Regions from separate parts of the Streptomyces sp. NPDC059917 genome, predicted to be linked through region 3. Evidence: riboswitches for the same ligand, from Rfam matches in the RefSeq annotation. Region 3 holds a riboswitch; each other region holds the start of a gene.
What was found. A riboswitch is a leader RNA that binds a small molecule or an ion and turns the genes downstream of it on or off. The one in region 3 is predicted to bind cyclic di-AMP.
Positions count from the first base shown of each region.

Region 1: linked by a shared signal. The riboswitch ahead of ACFWAR_RS18265 (M23 family metallopeptidase) and the one ahead of ACFWAR_RS08790 (transglycosylase family protein) in region 3 are both predicted to bind cyclic di-AMP.
Region 2: linked by a shared signal. The riboswitch ahead of ACFWAR_RS01390 (peptidoglycan DD-metalloendopeptidase family protein) and the one ahead of ACFWAR_RS08790 (transglycosylase family protein) in region 3 are both predicted to bind cyclic di-AMP.
Region 4: linked by a shared signal. The riboswitch ahead of ACFWAR_RS36135 (transglycosylase SLT domain-containing protein) and the one ahead of ACFWAR_RS08790 (transglycosylase family protein) in region 3 are both predicted to bind cyclic di-AMP.

Region 1 covers NZ_JBHWLC010000028.1:66,885-74,360, forward strand. Annotated here, with positions in the region: gene ACFWAR_RS18255 (M16 family metallopeptidase) at 1-1,174, shown strand, start outside; gene ACFWAR_RS18260 (M16 family metallopeptidase) at 1,195-2,562, shown strand; cyclic di-AMP (ydaO/yuaA leader) riboswitch at 2,788-2,944, shown strand; gene ACFWAR_RS18265 (M23 family metallopeptidase) at 2,957-3,760, shown strand; gene ACFWAR_RS18270 (GntR family transcriptional regulator) at 3,948-4,613, shown strand; gene ACFWAR_RS18275 (HPr family phosphocarrier protein) at 4,782-5,063, opposite strand; gene ACFWAR_RS18280 (GNAT family N-acetyltransferase) at 5,308-7,476, shown strand, end outside.
Region 2 covers NZ_JBHWLC010000002.1:35,634-43,109, reverse strand. Annotated here, with positions in the region: gene ACFWAR_RS01410 (1-hydroxy-2-methyl-2-butenyl 4-diphosphate reductase) at 1-613, shown strand, start outside; gene hpnH (adenosyl-hopene transferase HpnH) at 619-1,650, shown strand; gene ACFWAR_RS01400 (aspartate aminotransferase family protein) at 1,647-3,053, shown strand; gene ACFWAR_RS01395 (tyrosine-protein phosphatase) at 3,071-3,886, opposite strand; cyclic di-AMP (ydaO/yuaA leader) riboswitch at 4,195-4,364, shown strand; gene ACFWAR_RS01390 (peptidoglycan DD-metalloendopeptidase family protein) at 4,369-5,361, shown strand; gene ACFWAR_RS01385 (SGNH/GDSL hydrolase family protein) at 5,619-6,395, shown strand; gene ACFWAR_RS01380 (MBL fold metallo-hydrolase) at 6,567-7,476, shown strand, end outside.
Region 3 covers NZ_JBHWLC010000010.1:73,695-81,170, reverse strand. Annotated here, with positions in the region: gene eno (phosphopyruvate hydratase) at 1-1,198, opposite strand, end outside; gene ACFWAR_RS08790 (transglycosylase family protein) at 1,509-2,225, opposite strand; cyclic di-AMP (ydaO/yuaA leader) riboswitch at 2,228-2,400, opposite strand; gene ACFWAR_RS08785 (transglycosylase family protein) at 2,674-3,717, opposite strand; gene ACFWAR_RS08780 (cytochrome P450) at 3,855-5,177, opposite strand; gene ACFWAR_RS08775 (globin domain-containing protein) at 5,299-6,507, shown strand; gene ACFWAR_RS08770 (hypothetical protein) at 6,512-7,297, opposite strand; gene ACFWAR_RS08765 (nucleoside triphosphate pyrophosphohydrolase) at 7,351-7,476, opposite strand, start outside.
Region 4 covers NZ_JBHWLC010000110.1:2,568-10,043, forward strand. Annotated here, with positions in the region: gene ACFWAR_RS36130 (dihydrodipicolinate synthase family protein) at 1-730, shown strand, start outside; cyclic di-AMP (ydaO/yuaA leader) riboswitch at 1,089-1,335, shown strand; gene ACFWAR_RS36135 (transglycosylase SLT domain-containing protein) at 1,340-2,152, shown strand; gene ACFWAR_RS36140 (hypothetical protein) at 2,146-4,047, opposite strand; gene ACFWAR_RS36145 (DUF5682 family protein) at 4,044-7,476, opposite strand, start outside.

The DNA of each region.
Region 1 (7,476 bases), on a different contig from region 3:
CCTCTTCGAGCACCTGATGTTCCAGGGTTCGAAGAGCGTGTCCGGCAACGGCCACTTCGAGCTGGTGCAGGGCGCGGGCGGTTCGCTCAACGGCACCACCAGCTTCGAGCGCACCAACTATTTCGAGACGATGCCGACCCACCAGCTGGAACTCGCGCTGTGGCTGGAGGCGGACCGGATGGGCTCGCTGCTGGCCGCCCTGGACGACGAGTCCATGGAGAACCAGCGCGACGTCGTCAAGAACGAGCGCCGCCAGCGCTACGACAACGTCCCCTACGGCACGGCGTTCGAGCGGCTGACCGCGCTCGCCTACCCCGAGGGCCACCCGTACCACCACACCCCGATCGGCTCGATGGCCGACCTGGACGCGGCCTCCCTGGAGGACGCGCGGACCTTCTTCCGCACCTACTACGCGCCCAACAACGCGGTGCTGTCGGTCGTCGGGGACATCGACCCCGAGCAGACGCTGGCCTGGGTCGAGAAGTACTTCGGCAGCATCCCCGCGCACGACGGCAAGCAGCCGCCGCGCGACGGCTCGCTGCCCGACACCATGGGCGGCCAGCTGCGCGAGGAGATCGTCGAGCAGGTCCCGGCCCGCGCGCTGATGGCCGCCTACCGCCTCCCGCACGACGGCACCCGCGACTGCGACGCGGCCGACGTGGCCCTGACCATCCTGGGCGGCGGCGAGTCCTCGCGGCTGCACAACCGCCTGGTCCGCCGCGACCAGAGCGCCGTGGCGGCCGGATTCGGCATGCTGCGCCTGGCCGGTGCCCCCTCGCTCGGCTGGCTGGACGTCAAGACCTCCGGCGGGGTCGAGGTGCCCGACATCGAGGCCGCCGTCGACGAGGAGCTCGCGCGGTTCGCCGCCGAGGGCCCGACGGCCGAGGAGATGGAGCGCGCGCAGGCCCAGCTGGAGCGCGAATGGCTGGACCGGCTGAGCACGGTGGCCGGCCGCGCCGACGAACTGTGCCGCTTCGCGGTGCTCTTCGGCGACCCGCAGCTGGCGCTCACCGCCGTCGGCCGCGTCCTCGACATCACCGCCGAGGAGGTGCAGGCCGTGGCCGCGGCCCGACTGCGCCCGGACAACCGCGCGGTGCTCGTCTACGAGCCGCTCGCGGCCGAGGACGCCGAGGAAGCCGCCGAGAACGACGAGACCGAAGGGGCGGAGCAGTGAGCGACACCGCAGCCGTCACGATGACCTTCCACCCCCAGCCGCAGCCCGGCGAGGCCAAGCCGTGGGCCTTCCCGGCCCCCGAGCGCGGCGCGCTGGCCACCGGCCTGACCGTGCTGCGGTGCCACCGGCCCGGCCAGCAGGTGGTGGCCGTCGAGATCAACCTCGCGGCCCCGCTGGACGCCGAACCGGCCGGCCTGGACGGCGTGGCCACCATCATGGCCCGCGCGCTCTCCGAGGGCACCGACAAGCACTCCGCCGAGGAGTTCGCGGCCGAGCTGGAGCGCTGCGGCGCCACCCTCGACGCGCACGCCGACCACCCGGGCATCCGGGTCTCCCTGGAGGTCCCGGCCTCCCGGCTGGCCAAGGCCCTGGCGCTGCTCGCCGAGGCGCTGCGCGCCCCCGCCTTCGCGGACAGCGAGGTCGACCGCCTGGTGCGCAACCGGCTCGACGAGATCCCGCACGAGCTGGCCAACCCGCAGCGCCGCGCCGCCAAGCAGCTCTCCCAGGAGCTGTTCCCGGCCACGCTGCGGATGTCCCGCCCGCGCCAGGGCACCGAGGAGACGGTGGCCCGGATCGACTCCGCGGCCGTGCGCGGCTTCTACGAGGCCCACGTGCGCCCGGCGACGGCCACCGCGGTGGTGGTCGGCGACCTGACCGGCATCGACCTGGACGCCGTCCTGGCCGACACCCTGGGCACCTGGACGGGCGGCACGGCCGAACCGCTCCCGGTGCCGGCGATCACCGCGGACGACACGGGCCGCGTGGTCATCGTGGACCGGCCGGGCGCGGTCCAGACGCAGCTGCTGATCGGGCGGATCGGCGCGGACCGGCACGACCGGGTCTGGGCGGCCCAGGTGCTCGGCACGTACTGCCTGGGCGGCACCCTGACCTCCCGTCTGGACAAGGTCCTGCGCGAGGAGAAGGGCTACACCTACGGCGTGCGCGCCTTCGGTCAGGTGCTGCGGTCCACCGCGGACGGCACCGGTGCCTCGATGCTCGCCATCAGCGGTTCGGTGGACACCCCGAACACGGGTCCGGCGCTGGACGACCTCTGGAAGGTGCTGCGCACCCTCGCGGAGGGCGGACTGACCGACGCCGAGCGCGACGTGGCGGTGCAGAACCTGGTGGGCGTGGCGCCGCTCAAGTTCGAGACGGCCGCGTCCGTCGCCGGCACCCTGGCCGACCAGGTCGAGCAGGAGCTGCCGGACGACTACCAGGCGCAGTTGTACGCGCGGCTGGCCGAGACGGGCACGGTGGAGGCCACCTCGGCCGTCGTCAACGCCTTCCCGGTGGACCGGCTCGTCACGGTGCTCGTCGGTGACGCCGCGCAGATCGAGGAGCCGGTGCGCGCACTCGGCATCGGCGACGTGAGCGTCGTCGCCAACTGAGGCCGAACGGGCCTTACAGGGCGAACGGGACGTGAACTGACGGCGTTCCGCAAGGGGTTTCGGTGGCTCGTCCACCGGAACCCCTTTTGTCCGTTTGGTGGAGAGGTTGCTTCTATGTCGCGTGATGTAGGTAACAATGGGGCTCGTGTGTTTGGTGATTGCCTGATGATCCGCCTAGCGTCGGCCGTGCTGTCCGTCAGTTGTCACAGCCGCACTCGCGGCACCGGACAGCGATCGCCGAGTCCCCGTCAGGCGCGAGCCTGGGGAGCCGGGGACCCACAGTCCCTGGGGTGAATCGGACCACCTCGCAAGAGGGGGCCCGTAGGAGACCTTCCTGCTCCGAACCCGTCAGCTAACCCGGTAGGCGAGAGGGAAGGAAAGGATCAACCTCTTCATGGCGTTCGGCAGCAGTCGTGCCTCCTCCGGCAAGCACCGTGGTTCCAGCCGTCTGAGCCGGAAGACCGCAGGCGTCGCCGGTATAGCCGCCCTCGCCGCCACCGGCGTCGCGGCCACCCTCGCTGCCCCGGCCTTCGCCGCGGACAACCACAGCAGCAGCGTTCCCCAGGACTCCGGCATGAAGGCCGTCGTCGTCGCCGACGACCTCTCCGGCGACATCGAGGCGCAGGCCGACGCCCAGCGCAACGCCGCCGACACGGCCGCCCTCAAGGCGCAGGCCGAGGCCGAGGCCAAGACGAAGGCCGCCGAGGCCCGTCGGATGGCCGAGGCGAAGGCCAAGGCCGAGCGCGAGGCCAAGGAGCGCGCGGACCGCGAAGAGGAGCGCAAGCGCCTCAACACCTTCGTGACGCCGATCGAGGGCTCCTACGTCAGCACCCAGTACGGTGCGGGCGGCAGCATGTGGTCCTCCGGCAGCCACACCGGCATCGACTTCCACGCGGGCGTGGGCAACGTCGTCCGCGCCGTGGGTGCGGGCGTCATCGTCGAGGCCGGCAACGGCGGCGCGTACGGCAACAACATCGTCATCAAGCACAACGACGGTACGTACACCCAGTACGCGCACCTCTCCAGCCTCAGCGTCTCGGCCGGCGAGCAGGTCACCGCCGGACAGCAGATCGGCCTCTCGGGCGACACCGGCAACGTCAGCGGCGCGCACCTGCACTTCGAGGCCCGCACCGGCCCGTCGTACGGCTCGGACATCAACCCGATCGCCTACCTGCGGGCCCGCGGCGTCGCGATCTGACCCCGCCCGCACAGCAGCTCCCCGAAGGCCCCGGCTCACCGAGCCGGGGCCTTCGTGTCGTGCGCGGAGCGCGTGACGGGGATCGTCCACCGGCCGCTCATTTCCATCCGTCCTCGGAAAATATCGCGTGTTGCAATAGAGTCGCGAAATGGAGTCTGCGGAAACGGCATTCGGTGGAGGTCCGGTCTTGCGAATTCCCGCGCACGCGGTATGTACGGCGATCCGCGACGACATCGTCTCCGGGGTCTTCGGCCCGGGCGCGCGGCTCACCGAGGAGCTGCTCGCCCGCCGCTACGGAGTCTCCCGCGTCCCCGTCCGCGAGGCCCTGCGCACCCTGGAGTCCGAGGGCTTCGTCACCACGCGCCGGCACGCGGGCGCCTGCGTCGCCGAGCCGACCGCGCAGGAGGCGGCCGACCTCCTGGAGGTCCGCACGCTGCTGGAGCCCCTCGCGGCGGCCCGGGCCGCCCGGCGGCGCAGCGAGGCGCACCTCAAGGTGCTGCGCGGGCTGGTCAGATTGGGCCAGGAACGGGCCAGGAGGGGCCAGGGGGAGGATCTGCGGGCGCTCGGGGGGTGGTTCCACGAGACGCTCACCCAGGCCTCCGACAGCCCCGGTCTGATCGCGCTGCTGACCCAGATGCGGCACAAGATCACCTGGATGTACGCCGTGGACGCCCCGGCGCGGCCCGTGGACTCCTGGGCGGAGCACGGCGCGATCGTGGACGCGGTGGCGCGCGGCGACGCGGAGCGGGCGCGCGCGCTCACCGCGGCGCACACCGGACGGGCGGCGGGAGCGCACCGGCTGCGCGTGAGGACTTCGCAACCTGCCGTAAACACGGCGAGCAGCCGGCTTTAACAATTCCCGTATAGGAAGGACGGGGGAGGATATTCCCGCGGTCGAATGCGGCCCGCTATTTCCGGTACGGAGAATTGCGCACCCCGCCGAAAAGCAGCGGAGCCGTGGCTCCCGGAATGCGGGGGCCACGGCTCCGCCGTGTGTGGTGCGTGGGGTCGGACCCGGGGGTCAGACGGTCTCGGGGAGCTCCTCGAGGCCCTCGGCGACCAGCTTCGCCAGGCGGTCGAGCGCGGCGTCCGCACCCTCGGCGTCGGACGCGAGGATGATCTCCTCGCCGCCCTGGGCGCCCAGGCCCAGAACCGCGAGCATGGACGCGGCGTTGACCGGGTTGCCGTCGGCCTTGGAGATCGTCACCGGGACGCCGGAAGCGGTCGTCGCCCGGACGAAGATCGAGGCGGGACGAGCGTGCAGGCCCTCGGCCCAGCCGACGTTGACGCGGCGCTCTGCCATGGTGATGCCCTTCAGGTTCTTACGGTTGTCTAGACCAGTCTCTCACGGCACTCCGAATGCTTCGGCCGACCTTCGACCCCAATCAGCCTGCCGTTCGACCCTCCCCAGCTTGCACTGATTTGCCCCGGCCCGCCTAATGCGCCGCGCGCACGCGGCCCGGCCGATGCGCCCTCGGCGCAGCCCCGGTGCGCCCCCGGCGCCGGCCCGCCCCCCGTCCGCCCGGGACAGGCCCTAGGGTGACCCCATGACCACCGCGTCGGACCCCTCGTACCCGGCCCACTGGGAAGCGGACGTCGTGCTGCGCGACGGCGGCACCGCCCGGATCCGGCCCATCACCACCGAGGACGCGGACCGCCTGGTCAGCTTCTACGAGCAGGTCTCGGACGAGTCGAAGTACTACCGGTTCTTCGCCCCCCACCCCCGCCTGTCCGCCAAGGACGTGCACCGCTTCACCCACCACGACTACGTGGACCGGGTCGGCCTCGCGGCCACGGTCGGCGGCGAGTTCATCGCGACCGTCCGCTTCGACCGGATCGGCTCCGACGGCCGCCCCGCCTCCGGGCCCGCCGACGAGGCCGAGGTCGCCTTCCTCGTCCAGGACGCCCACCAGGGCCGCGGCGTCGCCTCGGCGCTCCTCGAACACATCGGCGCGGTCGCGCGCGAACGCGGGATCCGCCGCTTCGCCGCCGAGGTGCTGCCCGCCAACGTCAAGATGATCAAGGTCTTCAAAGAGGTCGGCTACGAGCAGAAGCGATCCTTCGAGGACGGCTCGGTCCACCTCACCCTCGACCTCGAACCGACCGCGGAGTCGCTCGCGGTCCAGCGCGCCCGCGAGCAGCGCGCCGAGGCCCGCTCCGTGCAGCGCCTCCTCGCCCCCCGCTCCGTCGCCGTCGTCGGCGCCAGCCGCACCGGTACCGGCGTGGGCGCCGCCGCCCTGCGCAACCTCCGCGACAGCGGCTTCGACGGACCGCTCTACGCGATCAACCGGGCGGTGACCTCCGACACCCTGCTCGGCGTACGGGCGCACCGCACCCTCGGCGCCATCGGCGAGCCCGTCGACCTCGCGGTGCTGGCGGTCCCCGCCGAGCAGGTCCCGGAAGCGGTCGCGGACTGCGGCGAGCACGGGGTGCAGGGACTGGTGGTGCTCTCCGCGGGCTACGGCGAGAGCGGGCCCGTGGGGCTGGAGCGCCAGCGCGAACTGGTGCGCCAGGCGCGCACCTACGGCATGCGGATCGTCGGCCCCAACGCCTTCGGCGTGATCAACACCGCGCCGGACGTCCGGCTCAACGCCTCGCTGGCCCCCGCGCCGACCCCCGAGGTCGGCCGGATCGGCCTGTTCACCCAGTCCGGAGCCATCGGCATCGCCCTCCTCGCCGGGCTGCTGCGGCGCGGCGAGAGCCTGTCCTCCTTCGTCTCGGCGGGCAACCGGGCGGACGTCTCGGGCAACGACATCCTCCAGTACTGGTACGACGACCCGGCCACCGACGTCGCCCTGATGTACCTCGAGACCCTCGGCAACCCGCGCAAGTTCACCCGCATCGCCCGGCGCACGGCGGCCGTGAAGCCGGTGGTCGTGGCCAGGGGCGGCCGCCACAGCGGGGTCACCCCGGCGGGCCACGCGGTCCCCGGCACCCGGCTGCCCGACGCCACCGTCTCGGCGCTGCTGCGCCAGGCCGGGGTGATCCGGGTGGACACGGTGACCGAGCTGGTGGACGTGGGCCTGCTGCTCGGGTCGCAGCCGCTGCCGGGCGGGCCGCGGGTGGCGATCCTCGGGAACTCCGAATCGTTGGGCGTCCTGACGTACGACGCCTGCCTGACCGAGGGGCTGCGGCCGTGGCCCCAGCTGGACCTCACGACGGAGGCGACCCCGGAGGACTTCCGGGTGGCGCTGGTGACGGCCTTGGCCGCCGACGCGAACGACGCGGTGATCGTCACCGCGATCCCGGCCGTCGGGCGCCAGGACCTGACGGACGGGCTCGCGGTGGCGATCCGGGAGGCGGTGCGGGAGGTTCCGGGCAAGCCGGTGGCCGTGGTGCACGTGGAGCTGGGGGCGTTGGCGGAGGCGTTGTCCGCGGCCACGAGCCTGCGGCCGGCTTCCCCGACCGTCGTCCGCTCAAGCGCCGCGGGGGCTGAGCCCTTCGCCTCGAACGCCGGCGGGGCTGGGTTCGGCGCGGGCGGGGCTGAGCCCTCCGCCTCAAACGCCGGCGGGGCTGGATTCGTGGTCCCGGGAGCCGGTTCGTCGGGCAGGGGGCGGGTGCCGGCTTATCCCGCCGCCGAGCGGGCGGTGCGGGCGCTCGCCGAGGCCGTCCGCTACGCGCACTGGCGCCGGGACACCGCCGACCCCGGCCGCGTGCCCGAGTTCGACGACATCGACGAGACCGGCGCCGCCGACCAGCTGGCCGACCTCCTCGCC
Region 2 (7,476 bases), on a different contig from region 3:
CGCCCTGCGCATCGAGGAGCTGGCCCTGCGCAGCGGCCGCCACCGCGGCGCGCCCGGCGGGTACGCCGTCCTGCGCAGCGGCATGGGGCCGCGCGCCGCCGAGCGGGCCGTGGCCCGCTCGCTGGAGGCACCCCGGATGCGCGGGGCGGCGGTCCTCGCCACCGGCTTCTGCGCCGGGCTCGTCCCCGGCATGCACCCCGGCGACCTGGTGGTCGCCGAGGAGACCCGGGACCCGCGCGGAGCCGTCGCATGCGTCGCCACCGAGCGCCTCGCCGAGGCGCTCGCCCGGGCGGCACCCGGCCGGACCGTCCACACCGGCCCCCTGATCGGCTCCGACCACGTCGTCCGCGGCCAGGAGCGCGCCCACCTGCGCGCCACCGGCGCCATCGCGGTCGACATGGAATCGGCTGCCACCCTCTGGACCGCCGCCCACACCGGCGACGTCACCGGGCCGCGCCCGGTTGCCGCCGTCCGGGTGATCGTGGACGCTCCGGAGCATGAGCTGGTCCGAATCGGCACCGTACGCGGTGGAATATCGGCTTTCCGTGTATTGCGTGCCGTACTGCCCGCATTTTATGAATGGCACCGTTCTTCGCTGCTCCCCAGGAGGTGAGCCAGATGGCCATGCCGTTGCGACAGTCCATCAGGGTCGGGACGTATCTCATCGAACAGAAGCTCCGCAAGCGGGAGAAGTTCCCGCTGATCGTCGAGCTGGAGCCGCTCTACGCCTGCAACCTGGCCTGCGAGGGGTGCGGGAAGATCCAGCACCCGGCCGGGGTGCTCAAGCAGCGCATGCCGGTGGCCCAGGCGGTCGGCGCCGTACTGGAGTCCGGCGCCCCCATGGTGTCGATCGCGGGCGGCGAGCCCTTGATGCACCCGCAGATCCACGAGATCGTGCGCCAGTTGGTGGCGAAGCGGAAGTACGTGTTCCTCTGCACCAACGCGATGCTGCTCCGCAAGAAGATGGCGAAGTTCACCCCCTCGCCCTACTTCGCGTTCGCCGTCCACATCGACGGCCTGCGCGAACGGCACGACGAATCCGTCGCGAAGGAAGGGGTCTTCGACGAGGCGGTCGAGGCCATCAAGGAGGCGAAGAGGCGCGGGTTCCGGGTGACCACGAACTCCACCTTCTTCAACACCGACACCCCGCAGACCATCATCGAGGTGCTCAACTACCTCAATGACGACCTCCAGGTCGACGAGATGATGATCTCGCCCGCCTACGCCTACGAAAAGGCCCCCGACCAGGAGCACTTCCTGGGCGTGGAACAGACCCGGGAACTCTTCCGCAAGGCGTTCTCGGGCGGCAACCGCGCCCGCTGGCGGTTGAACCACTCGCCGCTCTTCCTGGACTTCCTGGAAGGCAAGGCCGATTTCCCCTGCACCGCGTGGGCCATTCCCAACTACTCGCTCTTCGGCTGGCAGCGCCCCTGCTATCTGATGAGCGACGGGTACGTGCCGACGTACCGGGAACTGATCGAGGACACCGACTGGAGCAAGTACGGCCGCGGAAAGGACCCGCGCTGCGCGAATTGCATGGCGCACTGCGGGTACGAACCGACCGCCGTCCTCGCCACCATGGGCTCGCTGAAGGAATCGCTGCGGGCGGCCCGGGAGACGGTGGGGGGCAACCGGGAGAAGCGGCCGTGACGGCGGCCACGGGGGGCCCGGGCAAGGAGTTCGACCTGGGCTCCCTGCTGGCCGAGCGGGGCGGCGAGCGCTACGAACTGCACGCGCGCCACCTCAACCACCAGCTGCCGCGGATGCTCCACACCATCGGCTTCGACAAGGTGTACGAGCGGGCCGAGGGCGCCCACTTCTGGGACGCCGAGGGCAACGACTACCTCGACATGCTGGCGGGCTTCGGCGTGATGGGGCTGGGCCGCCACCACCCCGTCGTCCGGCGGGCGCTGCACGACGTGCTCGACGCGCAGCTCGCCGATCTCACCCGCTTCGACTGCCCGCCGCTGCCCGGGCTGCTGGCGGAGAAGCTGCTGGCCCACAGCCCCCACCTGGACCGGGTCTTCTTCGGCAACAGCGGCACCGAGGCCGTGGAGACCGCGCTCAAGTTCGCCCGCTTCGCCACGGGCCGGCCCAGGATCCTGTACTGCGACCACGCCTTCCACGGGCTCACCACCGGCTCGCTGTCGGTGAACGGGGAGGCGGGCTTCCGGGACGGGTTCGCGCCCCTGCTGCCCGACACGAAGATCGCGCTCGGGGATCTGGCGGCCCTGGAGCGCGAACTGGCGCGCGGTGACGTGGCCGCCTTCGTCGTCGAACCGATCCAGGGCAAGGGGGTCCTCCAGGCCCCGCCCGGCTTCCTGCGCGCCGCGCAGGAGCTGCTGCACCGGCACAAGGCGCTGCTCATCGCGGACGAGGTGCAGACCGGCCTCGGCCGGACCGGGGAGTTCTACGCCTACCAGCACGAGCCGGGGGTGGAACCGGACCTGGTCTGCGTGGCCAAGGCGCTGTCGGGCGGCTACGTGCCGGTCGGGGCGACCCTGGGCAAGGACTGGATCTTCAAGAAGGTCTACTCGTCCATGGACCGGGTGCTCGTGCACTCGGCCAGCTTCGGTGCCAACGCGCAGGCGATGGCGGCCGGGCTCGCGGTGCTCTCCGTCATGGAGGACGAGTCGGTGGTGGCGAACGCCCGCGCCATGGGCGACCTGCTGCGCGGGCGGCTCGCGGCGATGGTGGACGAGTACGAGCTGCTCCACGAGGTGCGCGGCCGGGGGCTGATGATCGGCATCGAGTTCGGCCGCCCGTCCTCGCTCGGGCTGCGCAGCCGGTGGACCATGCTCCAGGCGGCCCGCAAGGGGCTCTTCGCGCAGATGGTCGTCGTGCCGCTGCTCCAGAAGCACCGGATCCTGACCCAGGTCTCCGGCGACCACCTGGAGGTGATCAAGCTGATCCCGCCGCTGATCGTGGACGAGGCGGACGTGGACCGCTTCGTGGGCGCCTTCCGGGAGGTCATGGACGACGCCCACGGCGGGGGCTCCTTGATGTGGGACTTCGGCAGGACCCTGGTCAAGCAGGCCGTCGCGAACCGCTGACGGCCGGGCCCGGCCGGTCAGGCCGGTGACTCGAGGTACTGGTCGCGCAGCCGGTCGAGGGTCTCGGGCGTGAGCCCGAGGCCCTCGGCGAGGTAGCGGTCGAGGCTGCCCCAGATCTCCTCCAGGGTGTCGAAGGCCGCGATCAGGTACTCGGCGCGCGCGTCGAAGAGCGGGGCGAGCAGCTCCATCACCTCGGGGGAGCGGGCCTCGGCGGACTCGCTGCTGCGGCGCACCTTGTAGCGCCGGTGCGGGGCGTTCGACTCCAGGTAGTCCGCCACGATCGCCTCGCGCTCGACGCCGAGCGCGAGCAGGGTGACGGCGATCGACAGGCCGGCCCGGTCCTTCCCGGCCGCGCAGTGCATCAGCACCGGCACCTGGTCCTGGACGAGCGCCTGGACGACCTGGCGGTGCTCCGCGGTGCGGTTCGTGACGATCTCCCGGTAGGAGTTGGCCATCCGCAGCGCGGCCTTGCCCTCGCCGAGGACCTGGCGCAGCTGGTCGAGGTCGCCGTCGCGCACCATCCGCCAGAACTCCGTGCCGTCCGCCGGGTCGGAGAGCGGGAGGTTGACGTTGCGCACCCCGGGCAGCTCGACGTCCGGGCCTTCGAGCGCGTGGTCGGCGGCGTTGCGGAAGTCGAAGATGGTGTGGAGCCCGAGCGAGGCGAGGAATTCCGTATCGGTTTCGGTGGCATGTGCCAGATGTCCGCTTCGGAAGACCTGTCCCGCTCTGACCCTCCGTCCGTCCGTGGTCGGGAGTCCGCCCACGTCACGGAAGTTGCGCACTCCGGTCAGCTGCGGCTCCGTGGACGGGGCCTGGGGTATCTGCTGGGTCACGGGGACTCCTCCGTATCGTCGCGGCATGTCCGAATTACACTAGTTGAGCGCAACTTGCCATAAGGGACGGGGAGATCGGATCGCCCCCGTGAGCAGGATCATACGGTCACCGTGAGTGTGTGATCACGAAAGTCGAATTCCCTTGTGGGGACGGTCGTTGCCGCGGCGGATTCGACGGAGGGTGACCGGAATTCCGTCGATCCCTCACCCGGGCCTTTCCTGCGGGGAATTCGCGGCTTGTTCCGGGGGGCCGGACGGAATACCTTTCGCGTCGACCCGGATGGACCGCCTAATCCTGCCACCATCCGAAACCGCACCCGACGATCCACACGCCCGGCAGGAGCGGGGGAACCAGGTAAGCCGCCGTCACCGGAATGGATCTTTTCCTCCGGACGGCTCGGGGTGAAGCCGTACGCGTACGGCCGGACATCTCCAGTCCGAACCCGACAGCTCACCTCGCAGGCGACGGAGAGGAATTCGCCATGCCCGCAAAGGGAAAGCACCGCCGCCCGAAGTCCAGCCCGATAGCCCGCGGACTCGTCGTCGCGGGCACCGGGAGCGCGGCGCTCGCGCTGCCGCTGATGGGTGCCACTGGCGCGCACGCCACGACCGTCGGGGCGGCCTCGACCGCCCCGACGGCGGGCGCGGCCACCGCCGTTGCGACCCAGGCGCCGCCGGTCCAGGCGCCGGTCGCCGCGCCGCGGACCTCCTCGGTCTACACCGTGGTCCCGGGCGACTACCTCTCGAAGATCGCCGCGGAGCGGCACCTGAGCGGCGGCTGGCAGCAGGTGTACGCGGACAACCGCGAGGCCGTCGGCTCCGACCCCTCGCTGATCCACCCGGGGTTGAAGCTGACCCTGGGGGAGCCGGCTCCGGCCGAGCAGCGGGAGCAGGCCCCGGCCGCGACCGCGGCCGAGGAGTCCGCCCCGGCGGCGGACGCGGGATCGGACACGGGGGCGGACGAGAGCGCGGGCGACGAGGGTACGAGCGACGAGGGTACGAGCGGCAAGCCCGCGCGGGCCTCCGGTAGCGGTACGGGCAAGGGCTCCGGTGCGGGCACCGCCTCGGCCTCCGGCTTCGTCGCCCCGGTCTCCGCCTCCATCACCACCCAGTACCGGGCGAGCGGCAGCATGTGGTCCAGCGGCCACCACACCGGTGTCGACTTCGCCGTGGGCACCGGCACCACCGTCCGCGCCGTGGGCGCGGGCACCGTGGTCTCGGCGGGCTGGGGCGGCGCGTACGGCAACGAGGTCGTCATCCGGCACGCGGACGGCCGCTACTCGCAGTACGGCCACCTGTCCCAGCTGTCGGTGTCGGTCGGCCAGGGCGTCGGCGCGGGCCAGAGCATCGGCCTGTCCGGGGCCACGGGCAACGTCACCGGTCCGCACCTGCACTTCGAGATCCGCACGGGCGCCGGCTACGGCACGGACGTCGACCCGCTGGCCTACCTGCGCTCGAAGGGCGTGAACGTCTGACCGGCGACAGCCGTTCGGCACGAGGAGGGGCCGGGACCCGAGGGGGGTCCCGGCCCCTCTTTCATGTACCTGACATGTGTACCTGGCGCAGGCCTCACTTATTCCTTACCTACCGGGTGGTATAGATCACGGTCCGTCAAGGGGTGGCTACGGTGGCGTAGGTCACGCCCTGGGGTGAAGGATGTCTTCTCGTGGCAGCGACGACAGCGATGACGACGAAGACGACGACGAAGACGACGAAGACGAAGACGAAGACGATGAAGACGGCATTCCAGGGCTACGGCTCGTACGCGGCGATCGGCGACAGCTTCACCGAGGGCGTGGGGGACCCGGGCCCGGGGGAGATCTTCGTCGGCTGGGCCGACCGGCTCGCGGTGCTCCTGGCCGATCAGCGCGACGAGCACGACTTCCGGTACGCCAACCTCGCCGTGCGGGGCAAGCTCCTGGACCAGATCGTGGCGGAGCAGGTGCCGCGGGCCAAGGAGCTGGCGCCCGACCTGGTCACCTTCTGCGCCGGGGGCAACGACATCATCCGGCCCGGGAGCGACCCCGATGACGTGGCGGAGCGCTTCGAGGCGGCCCTGGCCGACCTCGTCGGGTCCGTCGGCCAGGTGATGATCACCACCGGCTTCGACACCCGTGACGTGCCGGTGCTCAAGCACATCCGCGGCAAGGTGGCGACGTACTCGGCGCACGTGCGGTCCATCGCCGACCGCTACGGGTGCCCGGTGCTCGACCTCTGGTCGCTGAAGTCCGTCCAGGACCGGCGGGCCTGGGACGACGACCGGCTGCACCTCTCGCCCGAGGGCCACACCCGGGTCGCGCTGCGCGCCGCCCAGGTGCTGGGGCTGGACGTGCCCGCCGACCCGGACCAGCCGTGGCCCCCGCAGCAGCCGCGCGGCTCGGCCGAGGTGACCCGGGACAACATCCAGTGGGCGCGGGAGTACCTCGTGCCGTGGATCGGCCGACGCCTGCGCGGCGAGTCCTCCGGCGACCACATGGAGGCGAAGCGGCCGGACCTCCTGCCGCTGTGACGGGGCCGGGCGGGGGACAGGAGGCCGACGGGCGGGAAGCGGAATCCTTCGGGGCCGGTGCGCGTTGGCATGGTGGTAGCACGTACCACCCGCCCCGCCCACTTCCTCTCTGGAGGCGCCTTGACCGGCTCCGGCCCCGGCTCCCGTCCCTTGCGTCCACGGCTGCGCGCCATGCGGCCCGAAGCCTTCGGCGCGGATCCGTCCGGCGCTCGGCTGGAGCGGATCCTGCGCTCGCCGAACTTCGCCGACGGCGTCTTCCAGAATCCGGTCGGGGCCAGGACCAGGCCCTCCGGCTCGATGCTGGAGTTCGCCAAGATCTACTTCCACAAGGAACAGCGCGTCCGGCGCAATCCCGGCGCGCCGGTCCCGGTGCATCCGACCACGCTGGCCGACCTGGCGAAGCCCCCGGTCAGCGGCCTGCGACTGACCTGGATGGGGCACTCCAGCGTCCTCGCGGAGATCGACGGCCGCCGGGTGCTGTTCGACCCGGTGTGGGGTGAGCGCTGCTCTCCCTTCCCCTTCGCCGGGCCCAAGCGGCTGCACCCCGTGCCGGTCCCGCTGGCCGCGCTCGGGCCGGTCGACGTCGTGGTCATCTCGCACGACCACTACGACCACCTCGACCTGCCGACGATCAAGGCCCTGGCCCGTACGGACACGGTCTTCGCCGTCCCGCTCGGCGTCGGCGCGCACCTGGAGCACTGGGGCGTCCCGGCCGACCGGCTGCGCGAACTGGACTGGAACGAGACCACCAAGGTCGCCGGGCTGTCGCTGACCGCCACCCCCGCACGCCACTTCTGCGGACGCGGCCTGCGCAACCAGCAGTACACGCTGTGGGCGTCCTGGGTCGTCGCCGGCGACGAGCACCGGATCTTCCACAGCGGTGACACGGGCTACTTCCCCGGCTTCGAGGAGATCGGCGCCGCGCACGGCCCCTTCGACGCGACGATGATCCAGATCGGCGCCTACTCGGAGTACTGGCCGGACATCCACATGACCCCGGAGGAGGGCATGAGGGCCCACCTCGACCTCCAGGGCGGCGCCCCGCACGGCACGATGCTGCCGATCCACTGGGGCACCTTCA
Region 3 (7,476 bases):
TGGCGACGCGGTCCGAGCGGGCCGGGGCGCCGGTCTTGATCTGACCGCAGTTCACGGCGACCGCGAGGTCGGCGATGGTGACGTCCTCGGTCTCGCCGGAACGGTGCGACATCATGCACTTGAAGCCGTTGCGCTGGGCCATCTCGACGGCGTCCAGGGTCTCGGTCAGCGAACCGATCTGGTTCACCTTCACGAGCAGGGCGTTGGCCGAGCCCTCTTCGATACCGCGGGCGAGGCGCTCCGGGTTGGTGACGAAGAGGTCGTCGCCGACGATCTGGACCTTGGCGCCCAGCTTGTCCGTGAGGACCTTCCAGCCGGCCCAGTCGTCCTCGTACAGCGGGTCCTCGATGGAGACCATCGGGTACGCGGAGACGAGCTCCTCGTAGTACTCGGTCATCTCGGCGGCCGAGCGGGACTGGCCCTCGAACTCGTACTTGCCGTCCTTGTAGAACTCGGACGCGGCGACGTCGAGCGCCAGCGCGATGTCCTTGCCCGGGACGTAGCCGGCCTGCTTGATGGCCTCGACGATGAGGTCGAGCGCGGCGCGGTTGGACTCCAGGTTCGGGGCGAAGCCGCCCTCGTCGCCCAGACCCGTGGAGAGGCCCTTGGTGTGCAGGACCTTCTTGAGGGTGTGGTAGACCTCGGCGCCCCAGCGCAGGGCCTCGGAGAAGGACTCGGCGCCGATCGGCGCGATCATGAACTCCTGGATGTCGACGTTGGAGTCGGCGTGCGACCCACCGTTGAGGATGTTCATCATCGGAACGGGCAGCAGGTGCGCGTTCGGGCCGCCGAGGTAGCGGAAGAGCGGGAGGTCCGAGGCCTCGGACGCGGCGTGGGCCACGGCCAGGGAGACGCCGAGGATCGCGTTGGCGCCCAGGGAGCCCTTGTTGTCGGTGCCGTCCAGGTCGAACATGGCCTGGTCGATCAGGCGCTGCTCGGTGGCGTCGTAGCCGACGAGCTCCGGGCCGATCTGCTCGATCACGGCGAGGACGGCCTTCTCGACGCCCTTGCCGAGGTAGCGGTTGGGGTCACCGTCACGAAGCTCGATGGCCTCGAATGCACCGGTGGAGGCGCCGGACGGAACTGCAGCACGGCCGGTGCTGCCGTCGTCGAGGCCAACCTCGACCTCGACCGTGGGATTGCCTCGGGAGTCCAGGATTTCCCGGGCTACGACGACGTCGATGGACGGCACGAGCATCTCCTTCTGGGATGTGACGCTGGGTGTGCGGTGGCGTGTCAGGCCGTGGGATGGCCTTGCCGCCTAGAGCCTAACCGGCTCCGGGCACTCGGCCAGCCGAGCAACCGCTCCGTGGGACGAAAAAGGGTCTGAATACCCCTCTTACAGGACATACGGAAGGGCCGGCGGACGGCCGAAGGATCGCCCCCGCCTGCACGAACGCCACCGCCCGGCGCGTGGGGGGAGACGCGCCGGGCGATGGCGAATTATGCGTACCGCGAAGTCCGCACGGCAGGGCCGCGCAGCGTCACAGCCGGTGTTACCGCAGGATTCAGCTGAGCTTCAGCTTCTGACCCGGGAAGATCAGGTCGGCGTCCGGCACGGTGTCCTTGTTCAGCTCGTGCAGCTTCTGCCAGCCGCCCTTGACGCCGTTCGCCTGGGCGATGGTGCCGAGGGTGTCACCGGACTTGATCTCGTAGGAGCCGGTGCCCGTCTTGGGGGCGGTCGACGGGGCGCTCTTGGTCGGGGCCGGGGTCTCGGCGCGCTCGGAGCGGGTGACCGGGGCCTCGGGGCGCTTGGTCTCCTGCTTCGACTCGCTCTTCGACTCGGTCTTCTTCTCGACCTTCTTCTCCGGCTTGTTCTGCTTGGGGGTCTCGGCCGAGCCGCCGTTGTAGGCGGAGTTCGACAGGCCCACGCCACAGGACGGCCACGCGCCCTTGCCCTGGCCCTTGAGGACCTTCTCGGCGATGGCTATCTGCTGCGCCTTGGTGGCCTGGTTCGCCTGCGGGGCGTACGCCTTGCCGCCGTACGCGGCCCACGTGGAGGACGAGAACTGCACGCCGCCGTAGTAGCCGTTGCCGGTGTTGATGGACCAGTTGCCGCCGGACTCGCACGCGGCGACGGCGTCCCACTGGGAGGCGGTCGCGGCGCTCGCGGCGCCGGCGGTCATCAGCGGAGCCGCCACGGCGACACCGGCGACACCGACGAGGGTGACGACACGGGTGGCCTTGGAGGCGCGACGGTGCTTGCCCTTGCCGGAAAGCAGCATGGTTTTCTCCTCACCGACGCCTGCGAAGTGAGCTGTCGGGTTCGGGCGGATGAGTTGCCCGGTCGCGCACCGAGGTGCGCGGCTTAACCCCAAGCCGGTTCCGTGACCATCTCTCAATGGCCGGTTCCGGCACTTACCTTGGTTCCCCCGCTCCTGCCTTCGGCGCTTGCGCGACGTGTTCCCTCCGTCCGCCGGCAGGATTCGGCGATGCGGTCGAAGGAGCCCGCGGTGGCGAGCGATTCAGAAGGTAGACAGGTCTCTCCCCGATGTTCAACGAGGGACATCGGGGAGAAACGGGCCCTACTTGCGCTCCCGGGAGGGGTGTTTGCCCAGGTGGGAGCGGGGTTTGGGGCAGTCACCGAGCAGGACACGCCAGTTGGACGGAAGAGATGCATGTCTCATTTGCACGAAAGGGACATACCTGGCGATCTTCGCGCCCGAAGTGCCCCTATTTATGGCTTAGATCGAGATTCTGCCCCGGGGTGATCAGGTCGGCGTCATGCCCGATGACCTGCTGATTGGCCTTGTAAAGGGCATTCCAGCCACCCTCGACCCCTTCGGCCTTCGCAATGTCCGTCAGATTGTCGCCGGCCTTCACCGTGTACGTCGGTTCGGACGCGGCGTCAGAGCCGACCGGCGCCTCCGCGGCGGGCGTTCCGCGGTGCTTTCCACCGGCTCCGGCCGTTTCGCCCTGCGGAACGGCGGCCGATCCGGACGGGGTCGTCGGCGTCGTGGAGGGCGTCGGGGCCGTGGGGAGCGCGGTGTTGGACGGGGACGTCGTCGGACCGGTGGGGACCGCCCCGCCGCCGGGCGCGGTCGGAGCGGGCGTGCCGGTGGACCCCGTCGGGGCGCCGGGGCCGCCGGAAACCGGAGCCGGGTCCGGCATGACGGGCAGTACGGAGGTCAGCGGGGACTGCGGCATCGCCGCGAAGTCACCGGGCGCGGGCGCGCCGGTGGCTCCGGGGATGTGCCCGGTGGAGGTCGGCGTGGCCGCCGGGGCCGGTGCGCCGGCGAGCGAGCCGGGCGCGGGGGACGCGGATCCCTCGGGTCGCACCGGGCTCGGCGCGACGGAACCGGAACGTCCGGGAACACCCGGGTCGACCGTGGCCGCCGGGCCGCCCCGGGTGAGACCGGAGGACTCCCCGCACAGCGGCCAGGCCGTCGGTCCCTGCGCGGCGAGCACCCGCTCGGCGATGGTGATCTGCTGCGAGCGGCTGGCCAGGTCGGGGCGCGCCGCGAACTCCAACCCGCCCGCGTTCTTCCACTGGTCCAGGGTCAGCTGGAGTCCGCCGTAGGACCCGCTGCCGAAGTCGGCGCTCCAGGTGCCGCCGCTCTCGCACTCGGCCACCGAGTCCCACGTGGTGGTCTCGGCCGCGCTCGCGCCGGAGGCGGCGAACAGCGGTAGGGCGAGTGCGGAGCCTGCGACTCCGGCGGTGACGACGAGTGCGGGGACCTGACGGGGGCGTCTGTGGCGGCCGTTCCCGGAACGCATGAGGGTGGACCTTTCGCGTGGCGGCGGGGGGCGACGCGAACCTAGCCCGGTTCGAACGCTTGTCACAAGTCGATGATGCGCAGATCACGTCAAGGTCACAGAGTTGACTGTGGGTCAGTTGTGGCGCCCGGGACGGGTCATTCCGCTTCCGGAACGTTTGGGGTTGTGAACCTGACGGGAAGCGTGCGCAGGCCACGCATGATCAGTCCGCCGCGCCAGCGCAGCTCCTCGGGGGGAACGGCCAGTTCCAGATCCGGCAGACGCGTCAGCAAAGTCGCGAGGGCCGTCTGACCCTCCAACCGGGCCAGCGGAGCGCCGATGCAGTAATGGATGCCGTGTCCGTATCCGAGGTGCTGGTTGTCGCTCCGCGAGAGGTCCAGGGCGTCCGGATCGTCGAACCGCGCGGGGTCGCGGTCGGCCGCCGCGAGCACGACGAGCACCGGATCCCCCGCCGGGATGTCCTGGCCGCCCAGGGTCAGCGGCCGGGTCGCGTAGCGCCACGTCGCCAGCTCCACGGGACCGTCGTAGCGCAGCAGCTCCTCGATCCCGGTCTCCAGCAGGGCGCGGTCCCCGGCGGCGAGGGATTCCTGGAGGAGCGCGCGCTGATCGGGGTTGCGGAACAGCGCGTAGGTGCCGTTGCCGATCAGGTTGATGGTGGTCTCGAACCCCGCGAAGAGCAGCACGAAGCACATGGCGGTGGCCTCGGCCTCGGTCAGGTGGTCCCCGTGGTCGCTCGCCCGGATCAGGTCCGAGATGAGGTCGTCGCCCAGATCGTCCCGCTTGCGGTGGATCAGCTCCCCGAGGTAGGCGCGGATCTTCTTCACGGAACGGGCGACCCCGCCGCGCGGCCCGCCGCCGTGCCGGATCATCATCCCGGCCCAGTCGCGGAAGTCGTCCTGGTCCTCGCGCGGTACGCCGAGCAGCTCGCAGATGGCGTAGATGGGGAGCGGGAAGGCGAACTCGTGGATGAGGTCGGCCTCCCCCTTCCGCGCGAAGGCGTCGATCAGGTGGTCGGTCAACTCCTGCACCCTGGGGGCGAACTCGGCGACCCTGCGCGGGGTGAACGCCTTCGACACCAGGCGGCGCAGCCGGGTGTGGTCCGGCGGGTCGATGTTCAGCAGGTGGGTCATCAGGCCCGCGCTGCGCTCTCCCGGGATGCCCGTCTTGCCGGGCTCGGCGTGGTGCACCGGGTTCTTGCTCAGCCGCTGGTCGGCGAGGGCCTGGCGGGCGTCCGCGTACCGGGTGACCAACCAGGCCTCGACCCCGCTGGGGAGCGTGGTGCGGTGCACGGGCGCGTGCTCGCGCAGCCAGGCGTAGGCCGGGTAGGGGTCGGTCGCGAACTCCCAGGTGAAGAGTTCGGGGCCGCCGACGGGGCAACCGCCCTCGGGGGCTGCGGCGGAGGGCTCGGCGGACGGCTCGGCGGGGGTCCGCGGGGGCTGCGCGGGGGTCTGCTGGTGCACCAGGCGACCGTACCCCGCCCCTCGCCGGTCATCCCATATGACTGGTTTTCCGCGGCTGGCCGTAGATCACCCTTCCCTTGACCCCGCCTTCGCGGCCACTCCTACTGTCGCTCTTGTGGATGTGAAGATCTTGAAGAGCAGCTTCGCCGTGGTGGAACGACGGGCCGAACACGCGGTCAAGTACTTCTACACCCACCTGTTCTGGCACAACCCCGACATCCGCGCGCTCTTCCCGACCGAGCCCCGGGACATGGAGCGCCAGCGCGACCGGCTCTTCGCCGCGCTCACCCACGTCATCTCGCACATCGACGACGAGGACCTCGTCCCCTATCTCCGCGACCTCGGCCGCGACCACCGCAAGTTCCTCGCGGGCCCCGAGCACTACGACGCCGTCGGCGCCAGCCTGCTCGCCGCGCTCGCCGAGGCCGGCGGCTCCGCCTGGACCCCGGTCGTCGAGAAGGCGTGGAGCGAGGCCTACCGGGCGATCGCCGACGTGATGCTCGCGGGCGCGGCCGCGAGCCAGGACCCGCCGTGGTGGGACGCCGAGGTGGTGCGGCACCTGCGCTACGGCGCGGACATCGGCGTGCTGACGCTGCGCCCGCACCTGCCGCTCCCCTATCTACCGGGCCAGTACGTCAGCGTGAGCAGCGCCCGGGTGCCGACGACCTGGCGCACCTACTCCCTCGGCAACGCGCCCCGCGCCGACCACACCCTCGACCTGCACGTCAGCCGGATCGAGGGCGGCCGCCTGAGCACCGCGCTGGTCCGCGACGTCGCGCCCGGCGAGGTGGTGCGGCTCGGCGCCGCGGGCGGCCGGGTCACCCTGCGCGCGGCGGAGCGGCCCGCCACCTTCATCGCGGCCGGGACCGGCTGGGCTCCCGTGCGCGCCATGCTGGAGGAGCTGATGGCGCGGGCCCGGCCGCCCGAGCACGACGTGCGGCTCTTCGTGGTCGCGCGCGACGGGGCGCACCTCTACGACCGGCCGCTGATCGACGCCCACGCCGCGCGGCACCGCTGGCTCGCCGTCACCTACATCACCCCGGCGCCGGGGCGCCCCCGCGTCGAGGCCACCGCGCGGCTCGCGACCGCGCTGGGCAACCGCGGGCTCTGGCCCGACCAGGACGTCTACCTGAGCGGGCCGCCGCGGTTCGTCACGGAGACCGCCGCGCTGCTGGCGGACCTCGGCGCGGCTCCGGGCCGGATCCTGCACGACGCGGTGCCGGCCGTCTCGGGCCCGGGCCACGAGCGGCCGATCGGTTTCGGCGAGTGGTTCCTGAACCGGCCCGACCCGCACTGGCACGATCCCGGCGGCCGGGCCCCGCTGCGCTGAGCGCTCAGCGCCCGGCGGCCGCGCGGTAGGCCGCCGCGGCGGGCACCAGGATCGCGTCCACCCCGGCGGGCGGCTTCTGCGCGCCGATCTTCTGGACCATGAGGATCACGTCGCCCTGGCGGACGAAGCCCGTCTCGCCGAGGTAGGGGTCGCCCGCGTCGGCCATCGTGGTCCTCGTCCGCACCACCAGGCCCTCGTCCCCGGATGCGGCCGTCGTCGCCGAGGACACCGTCGTCTCCCCCGAGCTGCCGTCGACGAACGTGTCCTTATAAGAAGGACAGCGCGCCACCGCGTCGCGCAGGGCGCTCATGACGGCCGCCGCCCCGCCGGGCGCGTACCGGTCGATCGACTCCTGCCCGAACCAGCCCTCCTCGATGGTGTCGGAGGTGCCGTCGACGGCGGGCACCTGCTCCATCGCGACCGCCACGTCCTCCAGCGGCGGGGCGTGCCGGGTCATGAAGGAATCGACCCCGATCTCGGAGCAGGGCATCGAGGCGAGCGGCACGGTGGAGGCGGGGGCGTGGGGCGCCCCGGTCGTCGTCGACTCGATCTTCGCCGTGTTCAGGTTGAAGCCCTGCGGCAGCTGGGCCTGCGTCAACAGGCCGTCGCGCAGCCGCCCGTGCAGCGGCCCGGCGGCCGCCGGGCCGCCCGACGCGGCGGGCCCGGACGCCACCGGGGAAGCGGCCGGGGAAGCGGCCGCGGCCGCGCCCCCCGACGGTCCCGGCGAACACGCCGCCGTACCGAGAATCACCGCGATGACCACCGCATTCGCGGCATGACGAGCACGCACCGGTCCGTCCCCTCAGATTTGTGGTGGCTCACCCTCGCACACGCCCTCCCCTGCTACAGGGGCCGGACCCCCTCGGCCGCGCGGATCGCGTCCCGGTAGGCCCGGGCCGCCGCGCGCAGCGCGGTCTCGGGGTCGGTGCCCGCCGCCTCGGCGCGCGCGGCCAGCGCCAGCAGTTCGTA
Region 4 (7,476 bases), on a different contig from region 3:
GCGGGACGCGGTGACCGAGGTGTGCGCACGGGTCTGCCGCGAGCGCGGGGCGTTCCTGAGCGTGGGCGCGGGGGGCAGCAGCACGCGGGCGAGCGAGGTCGCGCTGGCGGGGCTGCGGCGGTGGCCCGAGGTGGGGGCCGCGGTGGTGCCCGTGCCGTCCTTCGTGCGGCCCTCGGCGGCGGGGGTGCTGGCGCACTTCGAGCGGCTCGCGGAGGTCGCGCCCGTACCGCTGATCGTCTACCACATCCCCTACCGGACCGGTCAGCCGCTGGACGCCGGGGCGCTGCGGGCCCTCGGGGCGCTGCCCGGGGTCGCGGGGGTCAAGTACGCGGCGGGCGGCATCGACCAGGACGCGGTGGAGCTGCTGGGCGACCTGCCGGACGGGTTCACGGTCCTGGCGGGCGACGACGCCTTCGCCTCGCCCCTGCTCGCCCTCGGGGCGGGCGGCGCGATCCTGGCCTCGGCACATCTGGCCACGGAGCGGTTCGCCGCGCTCGTGCGGGCCTGGCGCTCCGCGGACGTGTCCGGCGCGCGGGCACTGGGGCACGCGCTGGCCCGGCTGTCGGTGGCCGTGTTCGCCGAGCCGAATCCGGTGGTCCTCAAGGGGGTGCTGCACGCGCAGGGACGCATTCCGACCCCTGACGTGCGGCTGCCGCTGCTGCCCGCCGGAGCCGCCTCGGTGCGGGAGACGCTGCGCAGGCTGGAGGAGCTGGAAGGGCTGGAGGGCTGACGGAGCCGGAGGGGCGGGGACGGAGCCGGAGGGGCGGGCGAAGCCGGAGGGGCGGGGGGACCGCGCCGCGCGGGCGGGCGCGCACCCTCGCAAGAAATCCCCAAGAAGCATGAATGGGCGATTTGCACCTGAATGCCGTACGGGCCGCTCGCCGGTGACGTCAGTCACGCGGGAGCGGCCGCCGCGGCCCCCGCCGCGGGGGTAGCGGAAGGCCGGATTCCGGGCGCCGCAATGAATTGCGGGATTTCCCGCCCCGCCCGGCCCGGATCAATTTCCCGGCCGCTTCCGATATACCGATCACTGCGCGGAATTCAAGCCCTTGTTCCACTCCTCTTCCCTCCTCTACGGTCACCGCAATCCGGGTGGAACGCCGAATCCTGCCGCTACCCGGGAACCCATCCCACTCACGTACGGCAGGAGCGGGGGAACCAGGTAGGCCGCTGGTCCGGACGCACGTTCCGGCCCGGCTCGGGGTGAAGTCGCACCACTGACACGCACGTCCTCGTCATGCTTCGGGCATGACCGCGGACGCGCCGCGTCATGGTGCGGCCGGACAGCTCCCGTCCGAACCCGACAGCTCACCTCGCAGGCGACGGAGAGGAATTCGCCATGTCCGCATCGGGCAAGCACCGCCGTCCCAAGACCAGCCCCCTCGCCCGCCTGCTCGCCGTCGCGGGCACCGGCGGCATGGCCCTCGCCCTCCCCCTGATCAGCGCCTCCGGCGCCGAAGCCGCACAGCCGGCCGCCGCCGCGACCGCGGCCCCCGCGGTCGCGGCATCCGTCGCCGCCACCGCTCCCGCGATCACCGTGCGGGCCGCGGCGGCCACCACCTATTCCGTGGTCGCGGGCGACACCCTTTCCACGATCGCCCAATCGCATTCCGTCAGCGGCGGCTGGAAGAAGCTCTACGCGGACAACCGCGCGGCGATCGGCGACGACCCGTCGGTGATCCGGCCGGGAACCCGGCTGACGCTCGGCGGCGCGGCGAAGGCGGCTCCCGCCAAGGCGGGTTCGGCGACCGCGACGACCCTGGCGGCCGGGCGGGACGCGGGGGCCGCACCCGCGCGGGCCGACCGATCCGTGCGGTCCACGACCCTGTACGCCAACAACCTCGACGGCTGGATCCGCCAGTCGCTGGACATCATGGCCCAGCACGGAATTCCCGGCACCTACGACGGAATTCGCCGCAACGTCCTGCGCGAGTCCTCGGGTAATCCCCTCGCCATCAACAACTGGGACTCCAACGCGGCGGCGGGCATCCCCTCGAAGGGCCTCCTCCAGGTCATCGACCCCACCTTCCGGGCGTACCACGTGCCCGGTACCGCGACCGACTCCTACGACCCGGTCGCGAACATCACCGCCGCCTGCAACTACGCCGCCGACCGCTACGGTTCGATCGACAACGTGAACGGCGCCTACTGAGCGGACCAGGACGCGGCCACCAACGACCGCTGCGCGGCGTGCAGATGGGTGGCCGCGGCCAGCCAGGCCCACGCGTAGCGGTCGGCGCCGGGATCGACGAGACGACCGAAGACGTCCCGGGGCCGCCGGTCGGCCTCGGCGCTCAACGCGGCGGCCAACTCCTCGGCCCCCGCGAAACCGGCCCGGCGCAGCGGCCCCCGGCCGCCGTTCGGCGCGAACTCACCGCGCGCCGCCTCCGCCACCGCCCGGCGGCCCCCCGCGACCCCGGATTCCAACAGCCGCCGCACCCGCCACAGCGGTGACCCGCCCAGCGCGTCCGGTACCGGCTCCCGGTCCCGTACGTCGGCCGGTTCGGGCGCGTCGGCCGCCGCCGGGAGGTGGGACCCCTGGAGCAGGTCGTAGCCGAGGTCGGCCCGGCCCAGCCACTGCGGCGGCAGCCGCAGGGTGTACGCCGACCCGGGCACCGGACCGACGGCCAGCGGTCGCAGGGTCGCGCTCCGGTCCGGGTCGGGGCGGCCGAGCACGCGCAGCGCCAGCCCGGGGCGCTCGGCCAGGCGGCGCAGGTTCGCGGTGTGCGCCAGGTCCGGATGCGGGTGGGCGGGGACCAGGGCGATCAGCGGTGCGCCGGGACGTACCGCGCCGTCGCGGGCCAACTCGCGGACCAGCAGCCGGTCTCCGGCCGCGGCCACCACCAGTACGTCGCATCCGAGCAGGCCCGGGTCGGCGGCCGGGTCGGCCAGGGCCCGCGCCACGGCCTCGGCCGCCGGGCGGGCGAAGAGCGCGGCGGCCGGTCCCTCGCTCCAGTCGATCCCGCGCAGCGGCGTCGCGCGTACGCCCCGGCCCGACCCGAGGCGGCCGTCGGCGGACACGGTCGCCCCGACCACGTGCAGTGCGCCCCGCGCCAGACCGGCGTGATCGAGGACGGCGCCGCCGAGGGCCACGGAGGCGCTCGCGGCGCCCCGGGCCCGGCCGATCCCACCGGGGCGGACGTCGGCGAGGGTGAACCCGTCGCCCTCGGCGTCGACGAGGTGCGTGACCACTCCCGCGTGTCCGGTGGCCGAGAGCACCGGCTCCCGGCACAGGCCGTACACGCGCAGGCTGCCGCCGGACCGGTAGGTGCGCCGGGAGCCGCCGGGGGACGGGAGCGCGGCGGAGTGCAACAGCTCGCGGAAGGCCCCCGTCAGCTCGGTCAGCCGCTGGGCGGCGCTGCGGTCGCGGGCGGCGCGCAGCCCGCGGACCACCCGGAGGGCGGCCGCCTCGGCGTGCGGCAGGCCCGCCAGGCGCGCGGTGTGTGCGGCCCGCAGCAGCTCGGCCTGGACGACGGCGCCGCCCGCGGGCACTCCCGCCGCCAGCGCGGCGGCGGCCGCCTCCCACAGGGCCGCGGCGGCGGCCACCTGCTCCGGGGACGGGGCCAGGGACGGGGCCGGGGACGGCGCCGGGCCGTCGGTCGTGGGCCCGGGCCCCGCTTCCGGCTCGGCGGGAGCGGCGGGCGTCCGGCCGCGGGCGGGCTCCGGGTCGGATGCCTGCTCGGCCGCAGGGTCGGCCGCAGGTGGCTCGGCGAGCGGGGACACCGCGAGGGCGGCGGTGCGGTGGAGGCAGCGGGGGCTCAGGAGGCAGCTGCAGACGGCCTGGTCGGGGGCGGTGATCGCACCCGAGGGGCCGGGCCTCAGGGTGACCTGGGCGTCCTCGCCGAAGCGGTAGGTGACCTCCCCGTCGGCCGCCACGACGGCCGGTGGATCGCCCGCCGCGCAGGCCTCGATGGTGGCGTCGAGCCTCTTGCGCAGCCGCGCGGAGAGCCCGCCGACGGCCTCGGCCAACAGCTCCGGAGCCACCGGGGGGAGCGCGGCCGCGGGAACGTTCGGGGATGCGGGTGCGGGTACGGGTACGGGAATCACGCGCGCTCTCCACGGAGGCGGTCGCCGACCCAGCGGGCCAGGGCGAGGGGGCTGAGGGCGGCCACCGGCATTCCGGCGGCGACGAGTTGCTGCGCGACCGGGACGCTGTAGCGGGGCGCACCGGTGTCGTCGAGGGCGGCGCAGCCCAGCAGTCGGGCCCCCGAGTCGGCCAGTGCGCGGACCTCGCCCAGCAGCCCGCCGAGCGCGTGGCCCTCCTCGAAGTCGCTGACCACGACGACCAGTGTCCGGCTCGGCACCGTGATCAGGGACCGCGCGTGCGCCAGCCCGGCCGCGATGTGCGTACCGCCGCCGACCCGTACTTCGAGCAGCAGGGACAGGGGGTCCTCGACCCGGCCCGTGAGGTCGACCACTTCCGTGGAGAAGGCCAGGAAGTGGGTCGAGAGGGTGGGGACCCCCGCCAGGACCGCGGCGGTCAGCGCGGACCACACGACGGAGGCCTCCATGGAGCCGGAGACGTCGACGACGAGGATCAGCCGCCAGTCGGCCTCGCGGCTCACCCGGGTGCTGAACACCGGTCGCCGCGGCACGACGACCAGGCGGCCGTCCTGCGTCCGGCGGGTGTGCTCGAGGTTGGCCCGCAGGGTCCGGGGCAGGTCGAGCACTCCGCCGGGGCGGCGGGTGGGGCGCGGGGTGGACAGCCCCGAGAGGGCGGGGCGCAGCCGGGTGGCCAGCTCCCGGCGCAGTTCGTCGACCAGTCGCTTGACCAGGGGTCGCAGCCGGGCGAGTTGCTGCTCGGGCAGTCCTCCGGCGAGGGAGAGCACCGAGGCGAGCAGTTCCACGGAGGGGCGTACGGAGGCGGGGTCGAGCTGGGTCAGTACGTCGGTGCGGCCCGCTCCGGCGGCCTCGGCGAGCACTTCCTCCCGTACGTCGGCCCCGAACAGGGCTTCCAGTTCCTCGGCCCACTCGCGGACCGTGGGGAAGGACGCCTCCCGGCCACCGCCGCAGCCGCCTCCGTCGAGGTCGCCCGCGCCCTCGCCCCGCCCGGCGCCGTACAGCTCGTCCAGGGCGTACGCGTAGCGGCGGGCGCCCGCGGAGAGCCGGTCCCGGTGGCGCCCGAGCAGCAGCCGCCACCGGTCCTCCGGGGCGATCCGCCGCGGGACCTCGGTCGGCGGTCCGGGGGTCGGTGCGGCGGGCCCGACCGGTGCGAGGGGTGCGGCCGGTACTTCGGGGGCCGCGGGCGGGAGCGCGGAGGCCGCGGGGAGCGGGAGGGACCGCAGGGCCGCGAGCCCCGCTGCGTCCGCCGCGGCCCAGAGCGCCAGGACGGCGGCCGGCGCGTCCAGGGAGAGGTCGATCCGGTCGCCGAGCCGTCGCGCGACGGTGTCCAGGAGCCGGTCCCGGGCCGCCGGGGCGAGGGCGTCGAACCCGCCGCGCAGGGCCGGGAGCCGGTCCAGGAACTCCTGGTCGGTGAGGTGGTCGACGCGGTCCAGGACCGGGGAGAGCGCATCCGCGGAGGCGTCGAGGAGCGGCCCGGCGGCGGTGAACAGGCCCGCCAGTCGGCGGGTCAGCGTGCGGCGGCCCTCGGCGGCGGTGGCGCCGTCGATCCACCCGGCCGCGCGGGCACCGAGGTCGGCGGCGCGGTCCAGGTCGAGCAGGACCCGTACGGCGAAGGCCGCGCCCTGCATCAGCGGGGAGACCGCGGGGCCGCGGCCCGTACCGGTCAGGGCCGCGAGGGAACCCTCCAGCCGTAGCCCCAGCTGCTGGGCGGCGGCCCGGTCCGCGAGGGCCACCAGGGCGGCCGCATCGGCCGGGTCCTCACTCCCGGCGAGTCCGGGCAGCGTGCGGACGCAGGCGTCCATCAAGGTGGCGGCGAGCCCGGTCGTGTCGGGCCGGACCCCGGGGAAGTGTCCGCGCCGCAGGGCTTCCAACAGGTCGAGGGCGTCGAGGAGTTCGGGGAGGGCGGCGGCCGAGGGCAGCACCTGCGCCGCCTGCTCCAGTCGGGCCGCCACGAGGGCGGGCAGGTCACAACGGGCCGCGGCGGACAGGCCGGTGAGGACCTGGGCGCTCGTCGGTCCGCCCTCGGCGAGGGCGCGCCGGGCGGTGTCGCGCAGGGTGCCGGCGGCGGCCTGCTCGGCCGTGACCCCGCGCACGCCCGCGAGGTCGAGGCGCGCCGGGACCGAAGGCGTCCAGGACAGCCGCCACTTGGTGCCGAGGGCCGGCCCGTCGCCGGTCGCGGCGACGGCGAGCGGCTCGCCGTACGCCGCCCCGCACACCAGCAGCCGTTGCAGCAGCACCTCGCGGCGGGCGTCCAGCGCGGAGCGCGACGGGTCGAGGCGGACCTCGCGGGGTGCCGGGTCCTCGGGGGACGGCAGGCGCAGCGCGGCCAGTTCGGCCTCGACGCTGGGGCCGAGGCCGGACCGGGGGGTGTGCGGGGCGATCCGGCCGCGGGCGGTGCCGACGAGGACGACCTCCAGGGCCCGGGCCAACGCCCGGCCCCGGCCCAGGGGTTCGCCCTGGCCCAGGACGGTCGTGACGGCCTCCAGCAGCTCGCCGCGGCCGGGGGCGGGCAGCCCGCGCAGGCGGGCCAGGTCGCAGGCGACGCGCAGGGTCTCGGCGGCCTCGCCGGTGCCGGCGGTGTGCCCGGCGCGGCGCAGTTCGCGGCAGACGCCGGTCACCGCGGCGGAGGCCGCCGCGCGCAGCCGGGCGGGGTCGCCCGCCGCGGCCAGCACGGCCTGCTGCCACAGGGGGTCCCGGATCCCGGCGGGGTAGCCGGAGCGCGAGTCGAGGAGGTCGAAGGAGTACGGCACGAGCGAGGTCACGACGCCGTGGGGGGCGTCGGGGCCGTCGGCGGTCAGCGGTGCGGTGGATCCCGTGTCCGGGGTGGTCGGGGCCGTCGTGCCGGGCAGCAGGGCCGGGGCGTGGAAGGCGCCGATCACGGCGGCCACGCGGTGGCCTGCGGCGGTGAGGGTGGTGATCACCTGGCGCATGTGGGCCTCGCGGGCCAGGTCGGTGGCGGCGACGGAGCGGGTGTCCTCCCGCAGGGCCCAGCCCACGCCGAGGGCGGCGCGGCGGATCGCGTCGGGGGCGCAGCCGGGGGCCAGCACCTCCACGGAGCGGTCCCAGAGGTCGTCGCCCGTGCGGCCGGTGCCGGTGGCCGCCAGGCCGTCGGCGTAGCGGGGCGCCGCACCGGCCGACCCGTCCGTCGTCCCCTCCGGGGGCGCCTCAAACGCCGGCGGGGCTGGACTCGGGTCCCCGGCCGGCAGTCCGGCAGGACCGCCTCCCTCTGGGGGCGCCTCAAACGCTGGCGGGGCTGGACTCGGGTCCCCGGGCTCCGGGTCGGTCGGGTTGGTCCGTTCCAGGGGGAGGTCGCAGCAGATCACTTCGATTTTGTGGGCGCGGGCCCAGCGGATGGCGGCCAGTTCCGGGGAGAAGTCGGCGAAGGGGTAGAAGGACAGGCGGCCGTCGGCGCCC